DNA from 2 places in the Micromonospora sp. NPDC003241 genome. Region 1 is predicted to be linked to the other one. Evidence: riboswitches for the same ligand, from Rfam matches in the RefSeq annotation. Region 1 holds a riboswitch; the other holds the start of a gene.
The links. Region 1 has a riboswitch for cobalamin ahead of ACWDVW_RS22860 (energy-coupling factor ABC transporter permease). Riboswitches for the same ligand answer to the same signal wherever they lie in the genome.
Positions count from the first base shown of each region.

Region 2: another riboswitch for cobalamin. It lies ahead of bluB (5,6-dimethylbenzimidazole synthase); the one in region 1 lies ahead of ACWDVW_RS22860 (energy-coupling factor ABC transporter permease).

Region 1 is NZ_JBSFSO010000032.1:28,848-34,215, reverse strand. It holds gene ACWDVW_RS22870 (roadblock/LC7 domain-containing protein) at 89-508, shown strand; gene ACWDVW_RS22865 (DUF2267 domain-containing protein) at 513-917, opposite strand; cobalamin riboswitch at 1,043-1,217, shown strand; gene ACWDVW_RS22860 (energy-coupling factor ABC transporter permease) at 1,248-1,940, shown strand; gene ACWDVW_RS22855 (energy-coupling factor ABC transporter substrate-binding protein) at 1,937-2,266, shown strand; gene cbiQ (cobalt ECF transporter T component CbiQ) at 2,266-3,009, shown strand; gene ACWDVW_RS22845 (energy-coupling factor ABC transporter ATP-binding protein) at 3,006-3,902, shown strand; gene ACWDVW_RS22840 (alpha-glucuronidase) at 3,934-5,368, shown strand, end outside.
Region 2 is NZ_JBSFSO010000007.1:94,193-99,560, forward strand. It holds gene ACWDVW_RS08305 (hypothetical protein) at 1-592, opposite strand, end outside; gene ACWDVW_RS08310 (hypothetical protein) at 589-1,176, opposite strand; gene ACWDVW_RS08315 (TetR/AcrR family transcriptional regulator) at 1,295-1,903, opposite strand; gene ACWDVW_RS08320 (MalY/PatB family protein) at 1,956-3,113, opposite strand; cobalamin riboswitch at 3,182-3,383, shown strand; gene bluB (5,6-dimethylbenzimidazole synthase) at 3,424-4,059, shown strand; gene ACWDVW_RS08330 (VOC family protein) at 4,081-4,818, opposite strand; gene ACWDVW_RS08335 (SipW-dependent-type signal peptide-containing protein) at 4,997-5,368, shown strand, end outside.

The DNA of each region.
Region 1 (5,368 bases):
GGAACAGGATCAGGGGGAGTGTCAGCCCCCTGACGCCGGGTCTTCTCTGGTACGAACGTAGGAGTTTCGACGAGAGGACAGCGCCCTTATGACCCATGCCCTGGTCACCGCCGAGAACCTCAACGCCGCGCTCGACGACATCGTGGATCGGGTGCCCGGCGCCAAGTTCGCGGTGGTGCTCTCCCCGGACGGCATCATGCTGGGGGCCTCGCGGGGCATCGACGAGGAGATCGCCGAGCAACTGTCCAGTGTGGTCTGTGGGCTCCAGGCGCTGGGGCTGGCCGCTGCCCGACTGTGCGGTGAGGGTGAGCTGCACCAGGTGGTGGTGCAGATGTCGCGGGCGTTCCTGTTCCACGCCACCGCCGGCAACGGGGCGATCCTCACCGTCGGTATCGACGGCTCGGCGGAGGTCGGGGACATGGCGTACGAGGTCGCCCTGTTCTGTGCGCAGGCCGGCGATCACCTGCCGGTGTACGTGGAGCCGGCGCCCCACCTGACCGGGCGGTGATCCGCTAGCCGCGGTCGCGCTGCGCGTCGTACGAGGGCGCCGGGTTGGCCACCTGCCACAGTTCGGCCGGCAGGTTCGCGATGACGTCGTCGTAGTCGGCGGGGGCGACGTCACCCCGAATGGTGTCCATCACCGCCCGGATGCCGGCCTCGGCCAGGTCGGGGTCGACGTCGGCCCGGCCGCCGACGCGCTGGACGAACACGTCGAGCCCGAACCGTTCGGCGGTCTCGCTGGGCGCGAACGTGTACGCCCGCAGCCCTTCCGGGAGTTGGTCGGCCAGGTCCCGGGCCTCGCCGCCGTCGATCCGCTCGGCCAGCGTGGTCAGGGTGGCGCGCGCGATGGCGGTCGCCTGCTCCGTCGACGCGCCGGTGCGGTTCGCCACGGACTCGATGAACTCGTTCTCGTCCAACCCGCCGGCCCCCTTCTCGCAACGGATCTGGCGTCTACCCGGGAATCGTCGTGACAAACGGCACTCTTCACCCGAGTACGGCCGCTGGGGCATCGACGAGTCTTGTGCGCCGGTGCGCGGAACGGATAACGTCGCGCCGTCGCGGTAATGGGAAGCCGGTGTGAGACCGGCGCGGCCCTCGCCACTGTGACCGGGGAGTTCACTCCGACTTGTACGCCACTGGGTCCGTGGAGGACCTGGGAAGGCCGGAGTTCGCGACGATCCGGGAGCCAGGAGACCGACCCCGACGTGTGATCTCGTCCACGAGGTGTTGGAAGGGGAGGTCGACTCATGCACATCGCTGAGGGCTACCTACCACCGGTGCAGGCGGCGGCATGGTTCGCGGTCTCGACACCGTTCGTCATCCACGGTGCGCGCAACCTGGTCCAGCAGGTCCGCGCGAACCCCGACGCGAAGCTGTTGCTCGGCGCGGCCGGGGCGTTCACCTTCGTCCTGTCGGCGCTGAAGATCCCTTCGGTGACCGGCTCCTGTTCCCATCCGACCGGTGTGGGTCTCGGCGCGATCCTGTTCCGAGCCCCCGTGATGAGTGTGCTCGGCACGATCGTGCTGCTGTTCCAGGCACTCCTGCTCGCCCACGGCGGGTTGAGCACGCTCGGCGCGAACGTCTTCTCGATGGCCATCGTCGGCCCCTGGGTGGCCTTCGGCGTGTACGCGCTGATCCGCCGGCTCGGTGGCGGCCTCGGCATCTCGGTGTTCTTCGCCGCCGCCCTGGCCGACCTGGCGACCTACTGCGTGACCAGTGCCCAGCTCGCGCTGGCCTTCCCCGATCCGGATTCGGGCTTCGTCGGCGCGCTGGCCAAGTTCGGGTCCATCTTCGCGGTCACCCAGATCCCGCTGGCGATCAGCGAGGGGCTGCTCACCGTCCTGGTGGTGCGGTTGCTGGTCCGGGTGAGCCCGCAGGAACTGCGCCGGCTCGGCATTCTGCGCCGTCCGGCCCCGACGACCCAGGGAGCGGTGGCGTGAAGTCGTTCGGCCGGACCAACCTGTTGTTGCTGCTCGCCGTGGTGGCGTTGGCGGTGGCGCCGCTGGTGCTGGGGCTCGGCAGCGGCGAGGAGCCGTTCACCGGTGCCGACGCCCTCGCCGAGGAGGCGATCGTCAACGACCACCCCGACTACGAGCCGTGGTTCAGCTCGATCTACGAGCCGCCGTCGGGCGAGATCGAGTCGGCGTTGTTCGCGCTCCAGGCCGCCCTCGGCGCCGGGTTCCTCGGCTACTACTTCGGGGTCGCCCGGACCCGGCAGCGGCTGCGTGGCGAGCAGACCGCGACCGGGGAGAAGACCACCGACTAGTGCTCGCGTTGGACGTGGCGGCGTACGCCAGCCCCTGGCGGCGCCGCCACCCGGCGGAGAAGGCCCTGTTGGCCCTGGGCCTGTTGGGGTGCGCGTTGCTCCTGCCACCGTGGCCGGGTGCTGCGGTGGTGGGCCTGACCGCGGCGGCGGCGTTGCTCGGGCCGGCGGCGCTGCCGCCGCGCCTGCTGGTCCGGGCGGCCCGGACCCCGCTGTTGTTCATCCTGACCGGCTCGGTGCCGATGCTGGTGGCGGTCTCCGGCCCGACGCGCGTGCGGTGGGCGCCGGAGGGGCTGGCGACGGCCGCCGCGACCGCCGGTCGGGCCTGTGCCGCGCTGCTCTGCCTGCTGCTGTTCGCCGCCACCACGCCGCTCGCCGACGTGCTGCCCCGGTTGCAGCGTCTCGGGGTGCCGAGCGCGGTCACCGAGGTGGCCGCGCTGATCTATCGGATGTTGTTCCTGCTGTTGGAGAGCGTGCACGCGGTGCGGCAGGCCCAGGCGGCCCGGCTGGGGTACCGGACCTGGGCCAGCACCTACCGGTCGCTGGCCGGGCAGGCCGGTGCGGTCTTCGTCCGGGCGTTCTCGCTGGCCCGGCGTTGGGAGGAGGGGTTGGCGCTGCGCGGTTACACCGGCTCGTTGGCGGTACGCACCGAGGTCCGTCGGCCGTCGGCGGCGTTCCTGACGGTCACCGTGCTGCTGTTGGCGGCGGTGGTGCTGGCCACCCGGCTGCTGGTGGCGCTCGGATGAGCGGCGACCCGCCCCCGGAGCTGCGCGAGGTCGGCGACCCGCCGCTGTTGGAGCTGCGCGGCGTCAGCTTCGGGTACGAGGCGGAGCGGCCGGTGCTGACCGACGCCGACCTGCGGGTGCCGGCCGGGCGGCGGATGGCCGTGCTGGGGCCCAACGGCGGTGGCAAGACGACCCTGTTCCGGCTGATGGTCGGCGCGTTGGCCGCCGACGCGGGCACGGTGCTGGTCGGCGGGGTGCCGCTGCGTCGGACCCGGGCCGGGCTGCTCGATGTCCGCCAGCAGGTACAACTGGTGCTCCAGGACCCGGACGACCAGTTGTTCGCCGCGACCGTCTTCCAGGACGTCTCGTTCGGGCCGGTCAACCTCGGTCTGGACGACGCGCAGGTGCGGCAGCGCTGTGCCGAGGCGCTGGCGGCGTTGGAGATCACCGACCTCGCCGACCGCCCCACCCACCTGCTGTCGTACGGCCAGCGCAAGCGGGTGGCGATCGCCGGGGCGGTGGCGCTGCGGCCCCGGGTGCTGATCCTGGACGAGCCGACCGCCGGGCTCGACCCGTCGGGGGTGGAGGCGCTGCTGCGGACGCTCGACGCCCTGCACCGGGCCGGCACCACGCTGCTGCTCGCCACGCACGACGTGGACCTGGCATACCGGTGGGCCGACGAGCGGGTGCTGGTGGCGGGTGGCCGGATCCGGCAGGGCGTGACCGGTGCCGAGCTGGGCGGCGGGGACCTGCTCGACGGTGCCGCGTTGACTCCGGCGTGGGCGCCGGTGGTGCACCGGCTGCTGGACCGCGTACCCGACCTGGCCGGTGCCCGGCCACGGACCCCGGCGGAGTTGGCCCGGCTGTTGGACGCTCTGGTCGGAGCCGGCCGAAAGGTTCCGGAAGGACCTTGACGCATCGATCAAGATGGTTACGATTTGCGCAATGCGACGGATTCGCCCGGAGCTCACCGGCCCCGACCCGACCGACGTCCATCCCGCCTGGCTGCCGCCGGCCGCGTTTCGCGCCGTCGGTTCCCGGCACACGCTCGTCCACGGCGACGGCCAGCTCGTCGACACGGTGCTGCACGAGGTCCGACTCGCCTGCGCCACGCACGGCGGCACGGTCCGCCGCTGCGCCGACGGCCCCCCCGCCGACCTCGTCCTCGCCCTGACCGAGACCGCCGGGCGTCCGGGCGGGACCGCACCCGCGACCGAGCCGTCCGACCGCTCACCGTCCGTCGTGGACGAGGACGGGACGCGACGGGTCCTCGACGCCGCGCGGGCCGACCTGGCCGCCGCCGGGGGTGGGCCGCTCGGCGACGAGGGGTACGCGGTCGTCCGCCACGGTGAGGTCACGGTGGTACTGGCCGACGCGCCGGCCGGACTGCTCCACGGACTGTTCCACGTCGTCCGGCTCGGCGAGTCGGCGTTCGGCGCACCGCATCCGGCGCGGGCGTACCGGCCGGTGATGCGGCGACGGATGCTGGACCACTGGGACAACGTCGACGTGCACCCGGTGATGGGCCAGGTCGAGCGCGGGTACGCCGGTGGGTCGATCCTCTGGCGCGACGGCCGGGCACACCCGGACCGGGCGCGGGTGCGGGCGTACGCGCGACTGTTGGCCGCGTGCGGGATCAACGCGGTGTCGGTGAACAACGTCAACGTGCACGCCACCGAGGCGCGGCTGCTCACCGACCGGCTCGACGACGTCGCCGAGATCGCCGACGACCTGCGTCCGTACGGCATCCGGGTGCACCTGTCGGTGAACTTCGCCGCGCCGGTGATGGTCGGTGGCCTGCCCACCGCCGACCCGCTCGACGAGAAGGTGCGCGCCTGGTGGGCCGAGACCACCGCCCGGGTGTACGCCCGCATCCCGGACTTCGGCGGTTACCTGGTGAAGGCCGACTCGGAGGGGCAGCCCGGCCCGTTCAGTTACGGCCGCGACCACGCCGACGGGGCGAACGTGCTGGCCGAGGCGTTGGCGCCGTACGGCGGCGTGGTGCACTGGCGGGCCTTCGTCTACAACCACCGGCAGGACTGGCGGGACCGCTCCACCGACCGTGCCCGCGCCGCCCACGACACCTTCGCCCCGCTCGACGGGAGCTTCCGGGACAACGTCGTGGTGCAGGTCAAGCACGGTCCGGTGGACTTCCAGACCCGGGAGCCGGTGTCGCCGGTGATCTCGGCGATGCCGGGCACCCGGTTGGCGGTGGAGTTCCAGGTGACCCAGGAGTACACCGGCCAGCAGCGGCACGTCTGCTATCTGGCGCCCTGGTGGCACGAGGTGCTGCGGTTCACGCCGTGGGGCGACGACGGGCCGACGGTCGCCGACGTGGCCGCCGACGGGGGTGGGCTGGCCGCCGTCTCCAACGTGGGCG
Region 2 (5,368 bases), on a different contig from region 1:
TCACCGTTTCCGGCAGAGTGCTCACCGCCACCACCGGCCGGGTGACCACCACCGCGGTCGCCCAGAGCACCACGGCCGCGCCGAGCGAGGCGACGGCCGCCGCGAGTTCCGGCGCTCCCCTGACGTACGCGACGAGGGAAACGACGGCCACCAGGCCGAGCGCGAGCGCGGTGGCCGCGTACTCGCGTTGCCGGAGGATCGCGACGAGCGGCACGAAGTGCGCCGCGACGACGACCAGGACGAGGGTGGGGATGAGCCTCGGGTGTCCGGTCGGCACGGCGACCAGGCAGACGCCGCCGATCAGCAGTCCCTGCACGGCGCCGACCTGGTGGAACCGGCGCATCCAGGACGCCGCCAGGCGGCGGGTGACCTGTGGTCGGGGTCGGACCAACCCGACGGCGAGGACGATGGCGGTGAGCACGGTCGCGGCGACGAGCAGCGGGATGCGCGCGGCGGCGGGCGCGACGTGCAGGCCGGAGACCGCCCAGAGCAGCGCGAAGCCGGCGAGGACGAGGGTCCCGGTGCGGGCCAGGGCGCGCTCGGACACGGCGACGTCGTCGGTGCGCGTGCGGGTCTCTCCGGTCTCGGTCATGACGTCCCTTCCGTGGTCGCGGAGCCGGGCAGCAGGTGTCCGAGCAGGAGTTTGAGGATGAGCATCGGTGCCAGCCAGGCGAGTGCCGTCGGGACCGGTGACAGCGTGACCGCCGCGACGAGCAGCACGGTCGCGGCCGCGAACGCGAGTGGGCGTTTCAGCGCCGGTGCGGCGGTGGCGATCAGCACGGCGGCGGCGAGGGTGCCGGCGTAGAGCACGATCGCGGTCGACCACGGGTACGCGGGCAGGACGAACGCGACGACGGGCAGGTGGACGTGGGCCGCCACGAAGACCAGTTGTCGCCGGACAACGTCGGCGCCGGTGTGGAACCTCCTCGATGCCGACACGGTGGCGTTCACGACGGCACCACCGAACAGGTCGAACCCGAGCACTGTCAGCAGGAGGACGATCGGCACCGGGTAGCCGGCAGCGGCGCCCACGGCCCCGGCGACGGTCGCGCCGACACCTGCGGTGAGGTAGCTGAGCCGACTCTCCGCCCGCGTGGCCCCGGGCGCGACGAGCAGGTCGTTGAGCCGCGAGACCGGGCCGCGCGGCGGGCTGGACGTCGTCGTGGTCGTGGGCATAGCCGCCGTTCGCTCGGGGACGGTTGGTGAACTATCACTCAGCATAGTGAACGTTTGTGCACCCGTCGAGCCAGGGTCGTCCAGGGCCCCACGAAGCAGCCCGACCCGCAGGCGATATTCAGCCGTCGACCGGAACCGGGTCCTGGATCGCGGTGCCGGAGTACAGCCGATCGATGGTGTCCCACCAGCGCCGGAGGCCGTCGCGACCCATCGGATCGGTGCCGAGCACGTCGGTGATGCGGTCGCGCAGCAGAATGATGGACAGCTCGTGGGCCAGCAGCACGACCGCGAGTTGTGCCCGGTCCACGTCCGGGGCGACCGCGCCCGCGTCGGCCATCCGGTTCATCAGCGAGTCGGCGAACCCCTGCACCATCCGGTACGCCTCGACCGAGCGCGACGTGGTGCCGACGAGCAGGTGCGCGAGATACCGGGTGGCCGCCGGAGAGGACAGCGCGTCGGCCGACGCGAGGAAACCGTCGGGCGGACCGGAACCGGCCGTCTCGGCGAGCGCCTCCAGCGCGTTACCCAGCACGCCCAGCACGTGCGCGTCCACGGCGGCGACCAGGCCCTCCCGTGACCCGTAGTGCTTGATGATGAGCGACTGCGAGACTCCCGCGCGCTCCGCCACCTGCTTGAGCGACGCCGCCGCCGGCCACTGCTCGCCGAAGAGTTCCAGAGCGGTGTCCCGAATGATCGCCTTCGCAGTGCGATCCTCGGGTGCATACATGTTCACCACGGTAGCAACCCGTCGCGTCGTCGGGCCGGCCGTGCCACCGGCGTCAGGTCAGCGCCTCGGCCATTCGTCGTACTCCTTCGGTGACCAACTCCGGGGTGGTGCCGAGGTTGAACCGCGCGTGTCCCGCGCCGCCGGTGCCGAAGACCGGGCCGGGGCTGAGCGCCACCCGTCCGCGGTCGAGGAAGGTCGCGGCGGGGTCGTCGCCGAGGCCGAGGGCGCGGCAGTCGAGCCAGGCGAGATAGGTGCCCTCTCCGGGCCGGTACCGCACCGCCGGAAGGTGGTCGGCCAGCAGCCGGGTGAGGAGGCAACGGTTCTCGTCGAGGTCGTCCAGGAGGGCGTCGAGCCATCCGACACCGTCTCGCAGGGCGGCGACGTGGGCCAGCACACCGACGTGGCTGGGCCCCTCGTTGACCCAGGCGGGGATGCGGGCGAGATCGTCGACCGCGGCGGGTCCGGCGATGGCGACGGCGGCCTTGAGACCGGCCAGGTTCCAGGCCTTGGACGCGGAGATGACCGAGAAGGCGTTCTCGGCGCCGGGCACGCTCAGGTACGGCGTGAACCTGGCCCCGGACAGCACCAGCGGCGCATGGATCTCGTCGACCACCACACGGACACCACGGCGGCCCGCCAGCGCGGCGACCTCGGCGAGTTCGTCGGCGGTGTGCACCGTGCCGGTCGGGTTGTGCGGGCTGCACAGCAGGTACGCGGGCCGGGAGCCACGTTCCGCCGCGCGTCGGAACGCCTCGGCCAGGACCGCCATCTCGATCCGGCCGTCCTCGCCGAGCGGAGCCTCCTCGATGGGTCGACCGGTACGCCCCACGACCTGGTAGAACGGCGCGTAGACCGGGCAGTTGACCACGACGGCGTCGGTCGGGCCACAGATCACGTCGAGGACCTCGACGATGCCGCTCATCACGTCCGGGACCATCGTGGTGCGTTGCACCGCGATGCCGTCGAAGTCCCACCGGTCGCGGGCGAAGTCGGCGAGCGCCTCGGCGTAGTCGGTGCCGGCGGGGTAGCCGGTGTCACCGCGCCGGACGGCCTCGGTGATCGCGTCGACGACCGGCCCGGCCAGCGGCGCGTCCAGCTCCGCCACGAACATCGGCAGCACGTCGCTCGGGTAGGCACGCCACTTCTCGCTCGTCCGCTTTCGGAGCTGGTCCAGGGCGAGCTGCCGCAGGGGTGTGGTCTCGGAGGTCACGACAGCGAGACTAGTGACTCGATCTTCCGGCAGCGCCGACGGACGACGGTGTCCGGTAGGGTGCTCGGCGGCACGAACTGTTGCGAGGTGCCCCACCCGTGGTGGGGAGAATCGGGAAGCCGGTGAGAGTCCGGCACGGGCCCGCCGCGGTGACCGGGGAGCTGCCGCCCACGCGCGTCACGCGCAGCCACTGGCCCTGCCGGGCTGGGAAGGCGGGCGGTGAGGTGACGATCCGGAAGTCCGAAGACCGGCCTCGCGCCTGGTTGCCCTGCGCCGTGGCCAGGGCCTGGAGCGCAGCGGGAGCCTGCCCATGATCAGCGAAGTGTACGAGGTCATCCACGCCCGTCGGGACGTCCGCGGTCAGTTCACCGGCGCGCCGATTCCGGCCGAGGCCCTCGATCGGGTACTGGCCGCCGCGCACGCCGCGCCCAGCGTCGGCCTGTCGCAGCCGTGGGACTTCATCCTGGTCAGCGACCCCGCACTACGGGCGGAGTTCCACCGCCACGTGCAGCAGGAGCGGGACGTCTTCGCCGCGACCCTCGACGGGGAGGAGGCGCGCCGGTTCGGCCGGATCAAGATCGACGGAGTGCGGGAGTCGACCCTGTCGGTCGTGGTGACGTACGACCCGGACCGGGGGTCGCCGGCGGTGCTGGGTCGGCACGCCATCGCCGACGCCGGCCTGTACTCGGTGTGCCTGGCCATCCAGAACCTGTGGCTGGCGGCCACCGCCGAGGGGCTCGGCGTGGGCTGGGTGTCGTTCTACCGGGAACCGTTCGTGCGGGACCTGCTGCGGATCCCGGCGGGTGTCCGCCCGGTGGCCTGGCTGTGCCTGGGTCCGGTCACCCACCTGGAGCAGGTGCCGGACCTGGAACGACACGGCTGGCGGCAGCGCCGTCCCTGGCGGGCAGCGGTGCACCGGGACCGCTGGGAGCCGGCGGGCCACTGACCCCGACGGCGCGAGGGTGCGTCAGCCGGGGGCGAGGAGGCAGAACTCGTTGCCCTCCGGGTCGGCCATGACCGTCCACGGCAGATCGTCGCGGCCCACGTCCACGGTGGTGGCGCCGAGAGCCCGCAGCCTGGCCGCCTCGCGCTGCGGGTCGTCACCGGGGTACGGGCGGACGTCGAGGTGGACCCGGTTCCAGCCGGTCTTCACGTCGGGGGTGCGCAGGAACTGCAGGTACGGACCCACGTCCGCAGCGGAGCGCAGGACCGCTCGGCGGTCGGTCACCTCGTGCGGACGCCAGTCCATGGCGGTGCTCCAGAAGTCGGCCATGGCGCGCGGGTCCGCACAGTCGACCACGACGGCGGCGACCGGTCCGACGTCCCGGTGGGCCGGTCGGGGGTCCAGGACGCAGAACTCGTTGCCCTCCGGGTCGGCCATGACCGTCCACGGGACGTCGCCCTGGCCCACGTCGGCGAGGGTGGCGCCGAGATCCTTCAGGCGCGCGACCGTCGCGGCGTGGTGGTCCGCCGAGGTGGTGGCGAGGTCGAGGTGCACGCGGTTCTTCACCGTCTTGGGTTCCGGGGAGACGACGAGGTCGACGAAGACGGCGATCGGGTCGGGATAGGCGACGCCCTCGGGTTCGAGGTTGGTGACGCCGGGCTCCTCGCTGGAAATCCCCCAGCCGAGGGCCTCCGCCCAGAAACCGCCCAGCGCGGAGTCGTCCCGGGCCTTCATGTTGATCTGTACGAGCCGTGTTGCCATCCGGCGATGCTAGCGGCAACGCGACTCGAATTCGATTCACTTGATACTGGTCGATACACCTCCGTGAAGTTTTAGGCTTTATGACCGACTTGTCCGCATTGGAGTTCTATCGTGTCCCTGCGTGACAGCACGCCAACGGGGATGCACGAGGAGGACAAAGGTGAATGGAGCGACAGGGATGACGACGGGCGAGTCGAGCAGTCGAGGAAACCGTCGCAAGCTCAAGGCGATCCTGGCCGGAGGGATCGCACTCGGCCTCGGCGCGACGATCACCCTCGCCGCCTGGAACGACTCCGAGTACGCCTCGGGCACGTTCACCGCCGGTAGCTTCAGCATGGAAGGCAGCACGGACGGCACGACCTACGCCGAGCATCCGACGGCCGGCACGGCGGCGTCGTTGGCCTTCAGCACCGGCTTCGACAACATGAGCCCGGACGACGTGGTCGCGGCCCCGTTCGCCGTTCGCCTGACCGCGGCCACGACGTACGACGCGACCGTCACGGTGGCGTCGGCCACCCCCGCGCCGCCCACCTTCGTCGGCCTCACCTAC